Regions from separate parts of the Paenibacillus sp. J31R30 genome, predicted to be linked through region 1. Evidence: a T-box and tRNA genes for the amino acid it is inferred to sense, from the RefSeq annotation. Region 1 holds a T-box; the other holds one or more tRNA genes.

Region 1 (7,643 bases):
CTTAGAATAGACGATTTGGAGAGTGATTACATTTGGAACAGCCATTTAAGGTGCGTGCAATGAACAATCCTATCCTGATAGGATCTAGCCATTTTACAATCGTAGAGCCAGGGTGGTCGTATCATCTGCATAATCATAAAGGTTATGAACTTCTATATTGTCATACAGGAAACTTCATGGAATGGATTCATGGGGAATCTATAGAAATGAAGAGTGGAGATTGGTTATTGATTGGTCCAGGAGTTAACCACAGCACGATAAATGTATCCAAAGATGCGCTTGCTTATTTTTCGATGCATTTTGATGTAGAAGATGTTGAGGCTCGAAATGAACTGAAAAATATGAATTTTGTTCATCTAAGAGGTCCCATTTCCATTTTACAAACCTTGTTTACGGACATTCAAAGAGAGATCGCAGAAAACCCGTCGGAGAATGGCAATTTAAATACGATTCAAAAATTACTCATTCAATCCCTGTTTCTCCGGTTGTTAAAAGAAGTACTTCAACTGGTATCACATCCTAATGATCGCATTATTCTCAATAACAAGATGCTGAATAAAGGAGAAATTGAACTAGCCAATACCATTGAACGGATGCTCCATGAATTCATGGAATCCACCATCACTATTAATGGAATTGCTGAAAAATTATATATTAGTAGAAGCCATTGTAATGAAGTATTTAAGAAGGTTTATGGTATCGCCCCTCGTCAGTATTTAAGTATGCTTAAAGTAAAAAAGGCGGAGGCATTAATTCTGCACTCCGGACTTTCAATGGAAGCTATAAGTGATAAGCTAGGCTTCTCGTGTTTAGGCAGTTTCAGCAGACAGTTCCGCCGTTGGACCGATCTGTCGCCTTTGCAGTACAGGAATTCGCAACGTTAATAAGGGTGATATATATGTTCCGTTGAACTGCCCTTCGATTAAAAAAATGAGCAGGCTGCCTCGGCAACCTGCTCATTTTGATTGATTCAACGCTGCAAGCAAGCCCTACAGCATTACTCACTTAAACTTTAGATAGGACTATTGAAATTACAATCCCAGCAATTGAAATCCATACGAAATAAGACTTATAAATCCTAGAAATAATTGAATCCTGCTTTACTAAGTCATTCCTGTGGTTTTGTTGCATTTGTAAATCAATATTTCCTGTAGCGTTAGAAGCTCCTGTTGAACCTAAACCTTTAAAAATTAAAGTTACTACTAATAGAATTAAAGAACTCATAAACAGATAATCAGATACTTGTTGCATTAAAATCTAACTCCTTTTGTATTGCAGAATTTGTGACTTACAATAATATAATAAAATAGATTTTTTTAGAAATTTGTCGTATTTTGCCATTCTTCATCGATAATTCACCAATGTTCAATATTCATTCACAATTCAAACAGGCAGCCCATGTACTGGCAGCCTGTTTGATTTTTTGCTTTATTACTCAATCAGCAAACCAAAATGATATTCCCCGAACGAAACGAATTCCATATCGGCTTCTTTCGCATATCTAACACCGGTCAGTAATACGTTTTCCTGCAAAACATGCTCAAAACGCATTAACGCTGCTTTCAACTTCTCATCTACATCGAGAACGAGATTGACACGTTTTTCGATAGGGAGCCCAAGCCTTTTACGATAATCCTGAACGGTACGTATGACCTCTCTAACAACACCTTCCTGTTCCAACTTCTCGGTAATTGTCGTATTCAAGGCGACTGTCATTTGGTAACCCGTTGCTGATGCGAAGCCATCATTTGCTTGTTTCTCCACAAGTAAATCATCGAGCAGAACATGAAATGTTTCACCATCGATTGTAATATCCAGAAAGCCGTTGTCGAAGGCAACTTTCGTTTGTTCAGCTGAAAGCTGCTTCAAATGATTTTGTACGGGTCCTACGAACTTGCCATACTTTTTGCCTGCTGTCTTCAAATTTAATTTGAAATTGAAGTGTACAAAGCCGGCATCACTCTGCACGACCCGAATTTCTTTAACGTTGATCTCCTCTTTGATGATGTCTTCGAATTGTTCAAGGTTACAGACACGGTCAAATGAAATGAGCAGCTCGGACAGCGGCATACGGGTCTTGATTCCTGTTTCATTCCGAATATTGCGTGCCAATTCTACGATTTGCCGCACAGCTTCCATATCATTTTCGAGTGACAAATCACGTACGGACTCGTTCATCGTTGGATAATCGGTAAGGTGAACACTTGCCACGCCTCCCAAATTATCATACAAATCATCTGCGATAAGCGGGGCATACGGTGCGATCATTTGTGCAAGCGTCAGCAGAACGTCACGTAATGTTTGATACGCTGATAGTTTATCAGCGGTTAATCCGCTCCCCCAAAAACGATCCCGAGAACGCCGGATATACCAATTGCTTAGTTCATCTACAAAAGATTCGATATGCTTCGCTGGATTCAAGAAATCGTAGATCTCCAACCCTTTTACAACGTCCAGCAAGGTGCTATTCAATCTTGACACGATCCAGCGATCCAATACATTTACAGAGATCTGCCGCGGATGTTCTTCGGGTTTATATCGATCAATCATCGCGTACAACGTATAGAAAGCATGTGTGTTCGTGATCGTATCGATGACTTTTGATTTCGCTTCGGCTACGATTTGCTTTGAGAACCGTTTACTATTCCAGGGTGCGCTGTCGGATAACAATGCCCATCGGAAAGCATCGGCTCCAAATTCGTTAATGATTTCCCAAGGATCAATACCGTTGCCCTTGCTCTTGGACATCTTTTGACCATTCTCATCCAGTACATGACCTGTTGATAGGACGGCCTTATAGGGAGCTTTCCCATTATATAGTGTGGAGACAGCCAGTAAGCTGAAAAACCAACCTCTCGTTTGATCAATCCCCTCGCAGATCATATCAGCAGGATACTGTTCGTGGAATTGCTCTATATTTTCAAAAGGCTGATGATACTGAGCAAAAGGCATGGACCCGCTATCGAACCAGACGTCAATCACTTCTGAAGTTCTATCCATAGTACCGCCGCAAGAGCACCGAAGCTTCACATCATCCACGTAGGGCTTATGCAGCTCAAGACTTTCCTCAATGGGATCGATGGACCGATCACGCATATCCTGATGGCTGCCCGGTGCATATTCCGCTGAACAATCTTGGCAAACCCACACATTTAGCGGCGTCCCCCAGTAGCGATTCCGACTGATATTCCAATCGACGAGTTCTTCCAGAAATTTTCCAAATCGTCCTTCACGAAGATGTGATGGATACCAGGAGATCTGACGATTGTTCTCGATCAACTGCTCCTTGATGGCTGTCGTTTGGATGAACCAACTCTCCGTCGCGTAATAGAGAAGCGGTGATTTACAGCGCCAGCAGAATGGATAGCTATGTTCATAACGTTCTTTGGAAAACAATAGATGACGCTCAGACAAGTTTTTAACAATATCGATGTCGCAATCTTTCACAAACCTTCCTGCAAAATCTGTGATCTGATCGGTATATCGACCAGCCATGTTCACGACATTCACGAAATCCAATTCGTGCTGCCGAACGGTGCGATAGTCATCCTCTCCATGAGCTGGCGCAATGTGGACGATGCCAGTTCCGCTGGTGTCGCTGACATAGTCCGCGTCTACAACGATATGCCCTTTATTCACACGCATATAGCCAAATGGCGCCACATACGTAGTGCCTACAAACTCAGAACCTTTATGCGTGGATAGGATCTCATAGTTCTCTTTCATGACCTTTTTAACTAGATTGCTGGCCACGATATATACGTCACCATTCTGCTTAACTTTGGCATAATCCAAATCTTTATTAACAGCCAAAGCGACGTTGGCAGGCAACGTCCAAGGCGTTGTCGTCCATGCCAGAAAATGCTCTCGACTATTCGTGCTAGTAAATTTCACGGTGGCACTCAAATCTTTGACATCTTCATAACCTTGCGCAACTTCGTGAGAGCTAAGCGTTGTCTGACAATCAGGGCAATACGGGCTTACGCGATGTCCTTTATACAGCAGCCCTTTTCGATGAATCGTGGCTAAAATGTGCCATACACTCTCGATATACGCGTTCGTCAGCGTCACATACGGGTTCTCCATGTCTGTCCAGTAGGCGATCGCTTCGGTCATTTCACGCCACTGTTTCTCATATTCGAACACACTGCTTTTGCACTTCTCCACGAATTCGGCGACTCCGTATGTCTCGATTTCCTGTTTGCCGGAAATACCTAATCTTTTCTCCACACCTAGCTCGACAGGAAGACCATGCGTATCCCAGCCCGCTTTGCGGACGACGCGGTAACCGGACATCGTTTTGTAACGGCCAATGAAGTCCTTGATAACACGCCCAAGTACGTGCCCGATATGTGGCTCCCCATTCGCAGTCGGAGGTCCTTCGTAGAACACAAAATTCGGTTTACTCTCCCGGTTTTCAATCGATTTTCTGAATGTATCGTTCTGTTTCCACTGTTCAAGCACACGAAGGTCGCGGGCCCTTGCCAATTCTTTCACATCAACTTTTCTCATACTTCCCATCCTCTCTCTGGATACAACTTGAAGTTCATTCATTGACGGAACCACCCCCAAAACGCAAAAAAATCCCGCCCCATAAGGGACGAGATTTCATCTCGCGATACCACCCTAGTTCCGCACAGATTATGAAAAACATAATCCTACGACACCTCTCACTACGTACCATCATACGCGTCCATTGTAACGGCTGGATCCCGGGTCAGCTTACTGAACTACTTCAGCTTTCCTTCTCGGAGAGGATTTTCGACTAAGGCTTGAACGTTGGCTTTCAGCGTGTGCCAACTCTCTGTGGAACAAGGGCTTAGTGTACTCTTTCTCGTCAATGAATTTATTCGAACATTCAGTTAATTCAATCTTACATCAAAATCAATAAATGTCAATATCGGTTGGAACCTATACAGTAATTAGCTATCGTAGCCCCTACGTTGAGAGCGGAGATCGAGAATTATTCCAAAGCAAGTCATGATATAATTATTAGAGCTTAAAAACAAAGGAGAACGATAGGAATGAACAGCATTGTAAACTGGAAAAATGGCGCTCACGGGCAAAAATTTATAGCTTCTTTTAGCGGGGGAAAGGATAGCGTCCTGGCACTTTATAAATCAATGAAGGTTGGAGAACCAATCGGACTCATCGTCATGCTGGAGGAAGAAGGGAAACGTTCTAGATCCCACGGAATGCCTCCTGAGCTGATCCGCGCCCAAGCCGAATCTATCGGCTTATCCGTTTATACGGCGGCTGCAAGTTGGGATGACTACGAAAACGTGTTTATGGGCCTTTTGGAAGAAGCGAAACGTCAAGGCGCAGAAGTATTAGTTACAGGAGACTTGGATATGCCAGTTGTTGGCTGCTGGCATGACAAGGTTACCCAAGCTACCGGCTTAAAGCTTGGCATGCCGCTATGGGAAATGGACCATGTTGAAGCTATCACAGAGTTTATAGATCTAGGATTTGTATCTATCCTCGTCACAGTAAATTTATCGTTAGGGATGCGGGAAGAAGATCTGGGCCGAACGTTAACTCTCGACTACGTAAAAGAACTACAAGCTCGTGGTATTGACCCGTGCGGAGAAGGCGGCGAGTTCCATACAACAGTCATCGATGGCCCCATCTTCAAACATCGTATTCCCGTTCGCAGAGGCAGCATTGTTAAGAACGGAGATTATGCCTTTTTACCTCTAGAGCTACTCGGCATTTAACTGTGTGAAGTGATTATCACCCCTAATTAAGGCTTTATACGTTTAGCCACCAAACTCCGGCACACTCAGGTAAATGAGTCATTTGTTCTTTAATAACTTTGTCAGCTAAATGATCTCCAAAGAAAAACCTTGTAAGTCTTTCAGCTTCATCCATGCTATCAAAATCATAATCTGTTCGTATCCATGTATGAGAAAAACCATATTCACTTTCAAGTAGTTCAAAATATCCTTTTAAAAAACTTGGAGGATTGGGTATTTCTGAACCTGTTCCGAAATTTTCAAAAATAATGACACTACCGCCAGGTCGAAGAACACGTTTAATATCCATCATGACTTGATGGATATTTTCTTTCCAATTTTGAACGTTAGTACTACCTAAATAACATATACTCCAACCAGAAACGATTAAATCTACACTTTTATCTTCAACAGGGAGATTTCTATGGTCAGCAACTTGTGTACGCCAATTTTGTAATCCAGCTTTTTGCAGTTTATTTGCCGTTACTTTCAACATTGCTTCTGACTCGTCGAGTGCCAACATTGATTTAGCTTTTGGGGCTAACATACATGTAAGTCTTCCTGAACCTGCTCCCATATCTACTATGTCTAAACCTTCAACTGGCCTAATTGTTTCGATTACCTCATATAGACTTGGTTGTTTCGAAATGAGAAGTTCATACGTTTCGGCCTGCGTTTGATATATGTCTTCATGGTTGGGCATTCTTGAATTTCCTCCTTAAGATCGTGTTTACCTTATTATCGTAAGGGTTGACGTAAGGAGAAGGTCAAGACAGTTTATTTATCTAATTGGAACTGCATAAACAATATAAAGCAAGTCGTTTAGTTGTCTATGTTTAGTGATATAAGCGTTTTCGTCAAACCAATTCAGTAATGTGGACGTTATTGCGTAATAATCATTTTGAATACTTTGGATGACATCTGTTTTCCCTTGTTGGCTCAAATCTGTTAGATACAGTTCTTTCTGGGCTTCATTTTCGAACATCAGATCCGTAATACAGATTCTTCCGTGTGGCTTTAATACACGACGCATTTCGTCAAGAGCCAATATCTTTTGATCATCTGATATATGGTGTAAAGCAAAGCTTGTCACAATAAAATCAAATTGCCCATCCAAGTAAGGAATAGCAAGAAAATTACCGAGTTTAAGATCCATTTGTGGATGCTTAAGTTGGCATTGTTTCAACATTTCTATCGATTGGTCAATACCAGCCATTTGTATTCCCTTGTCCAGAAACTTTCCTGCTAAATTACCAGTTCCTGTACCAATGTCTAACCCTCTTTCTCCAACCTTTGGCGCAACCCATTTCAAAGTTATATCGAGGGCTTCCTCATAGTCCTTATATTCGTTCTCATTATTAAATACACGTTCGTCATGGGTACTTGCTTGATCATCGAAATTCCACTTATCACTCCAAGTTTTCCTGATTTCCCTAAGTCTTTTTGACCCCTCAGCAAGTAAAAAAATATCATCTAAAGGAAGTTCGTTTCTATGTGTTAAAAGGTCAATCATCGTATCCGTTGTTTCAATAATTTGTTTTAACTCCAGCCATTGCGAAAAGATGACAGAACGTTGTATCTCTAAATAATATTTAAGTTGTTCCTTATCTTCGTCTTGAACTTTTGGTAATGCTTTTTTAATATCTTCAATGGACATTCCAGCTTCTCTAAGCGAAATAATTGTTTGTAAACGCCATACTTCTTTTTCAGTAAATGTTCTATATAAATTGTGTTCTTGTTTGTTTGGAGAGATAAGCCCCTTTTCTTCATAAAAGCGAATTGCTCTTGGAGAAATGTTCAGTTTTGCTGCTAAATCTTTGATTTTCATTACGTGTAATCAATCCTCCCTCGTTAAATAAACCTTAACCTAAGGTAAAAGTAAATAGGGATTACTATTAGGAAATACTT
Region 2 (7,643 bases), on a different contig from region 1:
TGCTCATAGAAGGAGAAGCCTTTCTCTCCGTATAGATCCGTAACGTTCAAATTCGTGCGAACTTTGTTCTCGTCGGGTTCAACCTTTTTAAACGCTTCTCGCTCTTTGTCCGAAAGGGCAATGACACGGTCATAAAAGCCTTTTACCGCTACGCGACCCTCTTCATCATGAAAGGAGCTTAGCAGCTTGGACAACGCGTGAATCGGGTTCTGCACCGCACCGCCGAAAAGTCCCGAATGGAGATCACTATTAGCGCCATCGATGGTGATTTCGAATCCAGCTAAGCCACGAAGTCCATACATAAGTGCTGGCTTGCCAGGACCGTGCATTTGCGTGTCAGATAGTACGATGGAATCGGCCTGCAATTTAGCTGCATGAGCTTCAACAAAAGCAGGGAGGTTTTTACTCGCAATTTCTTCTTCACCTTCGATGCAGAATTTCACATTAACGGGAAGTGACCCGTGTGTTTGGAGGAAGGCTTCAACAACTTTTACATACAGCAATAACTGGCCCTTGTCATCCGTACTGCCACGACCGAACAGCTTGTTATCACGAATAATCGGCTCAAAAGGAGGCGTTTCCCACAGCTCTAATGGCTCAGCGGGCTGCACATCATAATGACCATATATCAGAACCGTCGGTTTGCCTGGCGCATGTAACCAGTCTGCGTAAACCACGGGGTGACCTTTCGTTGGCATAATTTCAATATTTTCGAGTCCGGCCTGTTTCAAAGACTGAGCGGTCCATTCAGCGCATCTGATCATATCCGGTTGGTGCTGGGCTACGGCACTAATGCTTGGAATTCGCAAAAACGCCAAGAGTTCCTCTATGTGTTCATCCCTGTGCGTTTGTAGATAGCTTTTGATTGTTTCAATCATGGTTGTATTCTCCTTTTTTCTGCTGCCAAATAGTCTACATCACTTAACTTCCCCAAAAACAGGGAAATTCCTGCTATTCCTGTAAACCGTCACATTTTATTTGTCATATGGTCAAAAAAGATTTGTTCTTTCGATTAGTCGGTTAAGGATGAACGAATGTTGCTAATAAGTGAACCTAATTATGGATAAGCTAGAGGTAACGATCAGACTATATTGGAGTGATAATGATGAACTGGATCTATTGGGCGAAATTATACGATTCCAAGTTTCAAGCAGGCTGTTTAGCGAAACGAATGGAAGAAGATTGGTGGATCTATGGGTATGAGTGCCCGCAGGAAGTTGAGGTTTATAAATCGAAAAAAGGGCGCTTTGGCGTCAGGTATAACACGTAGATTAGCTGAATATGTATAAATTAACGCTTGACTAAGCCTGCGCCGTTAGTGTATATTTATTTTTGTCGCTGTTGAGCGGTACTCATGACGCGGGGTGGAGCAGCTCGGTAGCTCGTCGGGCTCATAACCCGAAGGCCGCAGGTTCAAATCCTGCCCCCGCAACCAAATTTCATTAGGGCCTATAGCTCAGTTGGTTAGAGCGGTCGGCTCATAACCGATTGGTCGGGGGTTCGAGTCCCTCTGGGCCCATAGCACGGAAACCCTTGGTAGATAAGGGTTTTTATTTATTTTAAGGACATAACAAGCCCCTCATTCTCATCAGTGTTGATGGAAATGAGGGGCTTGTGTTCGTTTGTGCATACTACTTTTTTATTATTGTTTCAATTGTCTAAGTATAACAACCCAGATTCTCAAACCTGTCACCCATAACGTTAAAGATGAGCCAAAGCCAATAAATATAGATCTCGGAATCAATGATACATTGCCGATTGTGGCGTTGAGTGGTAAAAATAAAGATATGATGCCTAATATACAGAGCACTGCACCCGTACCATAATAAAATTTTGCTCGAAACAATTGAGCTAAAGGGATAAAGTGAATACCAACAATGATCGCCATGATTGGGAAAAAGACTTCAAAATGATCGAGTGAATTACAAATCATACTTGCAACGAAGATCGCAAGTCCTTCTAGACCAAAGATCATACCAAATTTTCGATTTGTCCGTTTCCAATGTACCTTTTCTTCCGGTGTACGAGCATCGTTCATGCTGCGAGATTTACTAAATAACGAAATAGCCCCGAACAGCAAGATGATTGTCACAATAGCTGAAAGAACAAGTGGCCACGGTGCTCCAAGTTCATTGGAACCAACAATACCAATGGAAGCCCAAAGCGCGCCAAAAAAAGTCATGAACATGACGCCATTGGCAGCACCAAAGACAGCAGCTTTAGACAGTTTAATAAAATCATTCATCAGTAATCAGTCTCCTAACAATTAAATTTTGTGATTTTCGCAGTCCCGGGAAAGAGTTAATACTTTGTTAATAATCCATTTAGATGGATTCAATAAGCGTATAATAAAATAACTAGTAAGGAAACGTTTCCCGCAAATTATTTTTAAAGGAGAAGAGAGATGAAACTTAGCAAAAAATCAGTTACTGTACTTTCATTTACGATTGGAGCTTGTTTATTTGTATCTACCGCTTTCGCTGATGCGCTGCTTGGATCTGGATATGACCGGTTAAAAGATTCAGTTAAAAACACGGCAACACTTATGGAAAAGGATATGAAAAACTACACGGTCGAGACGTTGTATTCATTGAAGGATAATAATCAAACCTTGCTTCAATCTTCCTCGTTCAAGAAATTGGATACGGTCAACCAGGTATCTGAGGACACCGAGACGAGTAAAAACGCCAAGGGTGAAACAACCACCAATTATTCGTATTCCGATAAGAAGCAATCCATTAATAAAAACGGTATGGATAATACATATTACATATCGGAATATCCGGCTCATATGAACCGTGGAAATCAAGCTGAGTTCAGAAACCCTTTTGATGAAAAAGGAGCATCGGAGATTGAAAAAATCGTTGATGCTGTGGTTGGCTCTCTGAAAGATTATGTGCAAGTTGAGGAAGGTACTGATGGCGGGAAAGAGTATTCGGGAAGCTTGTCCGAGACACAAGTACCTGCTCTTGTGAATGCTGTCACTTCCTATGGAATCAAGCAGATGCTTGGCAGTGAGCGGGATTTACCTGAAATAGAGAGCGATATTTTTGTGAAAAAGGTTGTAGGGACGGCTGTTGAAAATAAAGCAGGTTATTTAGAAAATGTGACAGGTGATATCACACTGTCAGGAAAAGATAAAAATGGCGTTCAGCATGACTTAAACTTAAATGTGATTGTCAAGCTTTCAGAGATTGGCAATACGAAGATTGTTATGCCTGACCTATCAGGCAAAAATGTTGAGAAGGTTAATTATGCAGGCGGATTCAGCAGTAAATATGTAGGTACCTATAAAAATGATATCATTATGGACAAAGACGGTAAATTCGTGAAGATTGGTGAGAGAACGGTAGAAATCACAAATGTAGATGGAGTTAAAGTGGTAGGAAAGTATTCAGAAACCGTTTCTCCTGGTTTTGAGAGCGAGTATCCTAGCAAGGATGCATTTAGTTTTGAATACAATCCGATGACAGCTCCAACGTTCACTTACACCGATGCGAAGGGTGAGCAGAAGAATGGCATGATTCATCCGAATTCTGCTGGTAAGATTTACTTCGAAATGAATATAGGTGTTATGGATAAAAACACGTACAAATCTAGTATGAAACCATACTATGATGGAGAATTTAGACGCGTGTTTGAATAGAAATGTTGTTCAGGAGGCTGCGGATCGCGGCTTCCTGAGCATTTTTAGGGAGATGATGAATTGACAGTCAAGGCGATGGAGATCAAGGACTTAACCAAGTCATTTAAGAATGGCCGGGGAATCAGCGAGTTGAACCTAGATGTTGATCAAGGGGATATTTTCGGGTTTCTAGGACCAAATGGTGCAGGTAAGACAACTGCTATGAAGATGATAACAGGGCTTATGAAACCGGATCGCGGCGATGTGAAAATTTTCGGTTCCAGTGTTTCAGAGGACTATGTCAATGCGATGAAGCATGTCGGCTGTTTGATTGAAACCGCAGAATCGTACCCCTATATGACGGCAAACGAAAATTTGAAACTATTCGCGAGATTCTACCCTGAAGTTGATCAGCGAAGAATCGATGAATGTCTTGAAATTACGGGGATGTTGAAATATAAAAACGAAAAATCACAAAAATTTTCGCTCGGAATGAAACAACGACTAGGAATAGCGGCAGCAATTCTATCGAGACCGAAATTGTTAATTTTGGACGAGCCTCTTAACGGCCTGGATGTAGAGGGAATGCTGGAGATGAGGAAGTTGATCAAGCAACTATCTCAGGAAGGTACGACTTTTTTTATTTCCAGTCACTTGATTCACGATGTGGAATTAACATGCACAAGAATCGGGATTATTTACGGAGGTAAGTTGGTCAACGTAGAATATACCCAACATATCCTGTCGTATTATTCGTCGCTTGAGAATTATTTTGTTAGTGAGGTGGACAGGAATGGCAGGGTTTAAAGCTGCATTTATTAATGAAGCCGTGAAGTTGCTGAAAAAGAAAAAAATGATGGCAGCCGCGATTTTGTCCATTCTTGCCGTCATGATCGGTCAAATTGCCGTAACTACGATAAAGCATGGCCTTGGATTAAGAATTGTAGGGAGTGTTGAATTTCCCATTGCGGTTCTTTCGTTTATTACTTATACGCTTTTACCGTTATTTGCTATCTTTGTCGCGATTGATATGTTTAACGGGGAATCGTCATCGAATACGATGAAAATAACTCTGTTAAGACCGGTGTCCAGATTCAGTGTTTTTAGTGCGAAGGTTTTGAATTTAGCTCTATTTATTGCGGGAAATCTTTTGTTTGTCATGCTGCTTTCCCTACTCGCTGGTTTTATATTTAACCCGTCATCTGCCAGCCTGATTGGAATCGTAAAGGTCGTTCTGTCATATGGCTTAACATTTTTTCCAGTATTCGTGTTTGCACTGATCGTCGTGCTGTTAGCCAATGTAATACAAGGAGGACTAGCCGTATTTTTCCTCTCCATTCTTGTGTTTATTGGTTTTAATTTTCTCGGTATTGTGTTCTCATCCTATTCGAGTTTTTTTATTACGTCGATGTTTGACTGGTATAACCTTTGGATTTCTGAATCGATCAATGTCTTTAAAATTTTCCGCCAGATTCTTATCATGTCCGGTTGTGGTATCATGTTATTTACTACTGGTTATTACTTGTTTGACAGCAAGGATATATAGAAAGGAATCTACATGCGCTTAACGAAACGATTTTTCACGATGAATATGTTGGCTGTGCTGCTTTCCATTGGTTTGACGATCCTGGCTGTCACTATTTTTGTTGCCACTTATACAAAAGTTTTTGGCCGCGAAGCGGGTGTGAAGGAGTTTCAACATGCATTCGAGGTCAGGGCAGCGATCAGTGAGATCAAAAGAGGGGCGCAGACCTTGGGGTTCGAGCAGCTGTTGGATAAGAAATATCAACAAGAGCTCTCAGATCGCGTGAACGTTTTGAATGCAAGTGCGATCATTTTAGTCAATAGAGAGGTAATGTACGCTTCTCAAAATTTCAATAAGATGGATATCGAGAAGATCCTAATGCTGTCCGGTGAAAGGTCTAATTCCGATGAGATAGAGCTTGATAGCAAAACATATATGTTTAACCGGGCGGATTACAAACTTTCGTCTGGTGATACGGGAATTCTGTTGTTGCTTGCGCCAATTAAGGTAAAAACAAGCTTATATGTGATACTTGGCATTTTTACGTTCAGTTTTTTCACGGTTGTTTTTTTGCTAATGAATACTTGGATTTCATATAAGTTCTCACGCAGCATTATCAGACCGATCTCCCGATTAAAGGATGCCGCGGTAAAAATTAGGGAAGGTGATCTAAGCGGCGAGATTTCCGAGGAAGGCGAAGGCGAAATTCAAGAATTAGGCAGAACCTTGGAATTGATGCGGATCAAGTTGAAGGAGTCTGTCTATTTGCAGCAAAAATATGATGATAACAGGAAGTTTTTAGTTTCAAGTATTTCGCATGACTTAAAGACACCTGTGACTTCTATAAAAGGTTATATCGAAGGAATTATCGATGGGGTAGCGAAGACGCCTGAGAAAATGGAAGAGTATCTGGAAACTGCCCGATCCAAGGCTATTTTGGTAAATGCGATGATTGATGATCTTCTCTTATATTCTAAACTCGATTTGAACCAGCTGCCTTACCATTTTGAAAAGAGTGATTTGGCGAGTTATTTCGAGGATTGCGTCACGGATCATAAATATGAGTGTGAAAAAGCAAATGTATCGATAGCATTAATCAATGAATTAATGGAGCCTGTCAAAGTATTAATTGATCGTGAAAGATTAAAGAGAGTCGTGCAAAATACGCTTGAAAATGCGATCACGCATGCAGACAAGGCATCTGGAAAGATTGAGATTATCCTAAGAGAAACTAGAACATCTGCTATAATTGAAATTAAAGACAATGGACAAGGAATACCTGAGGACAAGCTTCCCTTTATATTTGAACGATTTTATCAGGTAGACCCTTCAAGAAAGAGCGGCAGTGGATTAGGTCTTGCTATCGCTAAGCAAATCATTGAAGGGCACGAAGGGAAAATATGGGCTAAAAGCGTTGTAGGTGAGGGAACTGGGATCATGATATCTCTTAAGAAGTTCTAACATGTCTGGAGGTTATGATGAGTAGAATTTTGATTGTTGAAGATGACCAAAGTATTGCCAATCTGCAGAAGGATTATCTGGAGTTGAGCGGATACTCGGTTAAAATCGTGAACAGCGGCATAGAGGGTTTGAGAGCGCTGAAAGAGGACGGATTTCAACTTGTGATCTTAGATATCATGCTGCCGGATATGGATGGGTTTGAAGTGTTGAGAACGGTACGTGAACAGGATGATATTCCAGTGCTTTTGGTATCAGCGAGAGCAGAGGAAATTTATAAAATAAATGGTTTAGGCCTCGGTGCGGACGATTATATAACTAAGCCTTTCAGCTCGGGTGAGCTGGTAGCACGGGTTGGTGCCCATCTGAAAAAGTTCGAGCGGATGAAAGAACGGTTTGGGAAGGGCAATGAAGGAAGCACGATTCAAATTAGGGGCCTTGAGATTCAAAAGGATGCAAGAAGAGTGTTTATGAACGGAAATGAAGTTGTCCTAGCTCAAAAGGAATTTGACTTGCTTCTGTTCCTTTTACAGCATCCTAATCGCGTATTCGGCAAGGAAGAGCTTTTTGAGCGGATCTGGGGGATGGATGCGATGAGCGACGCGTCTACAGTGACGGTTCATATTGCCAGAATCAGAGAGAAAATCGAGGAAATCCCATCTAAGCCCCAGTACATTGGTACGGTTTGGGGATCCGGGTATAGATTTATGGTTTAAGGTGTAAAGAAGTATAAGCCCAGGGATGTTCTCCCTCGGGCTTTATTTGGGTTCAATAATTGAGCCAAATCCTCAGCTTGTCAACGGTAACCTAATCTCAATCGAGGTTCCTTCATTTACCTTACTTCGATATGTAATACTGCCATGGTGTTGTTTAATAATCTTGTGACTGATCATGAGACCGAGCCCTGTGCCCTTTTCTTTCAAGGTATAAAAAGGCTGACCCAAACGAGGTAGCAGCTCCTCGGGTATCCCGCAACCTTGATCTTTTACTAAAACGATACACTCATTTTCCGTTTCTTTGTGTAAGCTAATATGA

What was found. A T-box is a leader RNA that pairs with one kind of tRNA and senses whether it is charged. The one in region 1 lies ahead of ileS (isoleucine--tRNA ligase), so its partner is inferred to be a tRNA-Ile.
Region 2: it encodes a tRNA-Ile, which carries the amino acid that the T-box ahead of ileS (isoleucine--tRNA ligase) is inferred to sense. The anticodon was not compared.

Annotation. Positions count from the first base shown of each region.
Region 1 covers NZ_JCAUAV010000007.1:25,130-32,772, reverse strand. Annotated here, with positions in the region: gene AC58QO_RS21970 (AraC family transcriptional regulator) at 60-884, shown strand; gene AC58QO_RS21965 (hypothetical protein) at 1,006-1,251, opposite strand; gene ileS (isoleucine--tRNA ligase) at 1,432-4,512, opposite strand; T-box leader at 4,594-4,850, opposite strand; gene AC58QO_RS21955 (Dph6-related ATP pyrophosphatase) at 5,025-5,717, shown strand; gene AC58QO_RS21950 (class I SAM-dependent methyltransferase) at 5,752-6,438, opposite strand; gene AC58QO_RS21945 (MerR family transcriptional regulator) at 6,517-7,563, opposite strand.
Region 2 covers NZ_JCAUAV010000001.1:1,065,856-1,073,498, forward strand. Annotated here, with positions in the region: gene AC58QO_RS03890 (dipeptidase) at 1-878, opposite strand, end outside; gene AC58QO_RS03895 (hypothetical protein) at 1,103-1,270, shown strand; tRNA gene AC58QO_RS03900 (tRNA-Met) at 1,359-1,435, shown strand; tRNA gene AC58QO_RS03905 (tRNA-Ile) at 1,446-1,519, shown strand; gene AC58QO_RS03910 (hypothetical protein) at 1,643-2,245, opposite strand; gene AC58QO_RS03915 (hypothetical protein) at 2,405-3,646, shown strand; gene AC58QO_RS03920 (ABC transporter ATP-binding protein) at 3,707-4,432, shown strand; gene AC58QO_RS03925 (ABC transporter permease) at 4,419-5,171, shown strand; gene AC58QO_RS03930 (sensor histidine kinase) at 5,184-6,611, shown strand; gene AC58QO_RS03935 (response regulator transcription factor) at 6,629-7,324, shown strand; gene AC58QO_RS03940 (ATP-binding protein) at 7,397-7,643, opposite strand, start outside.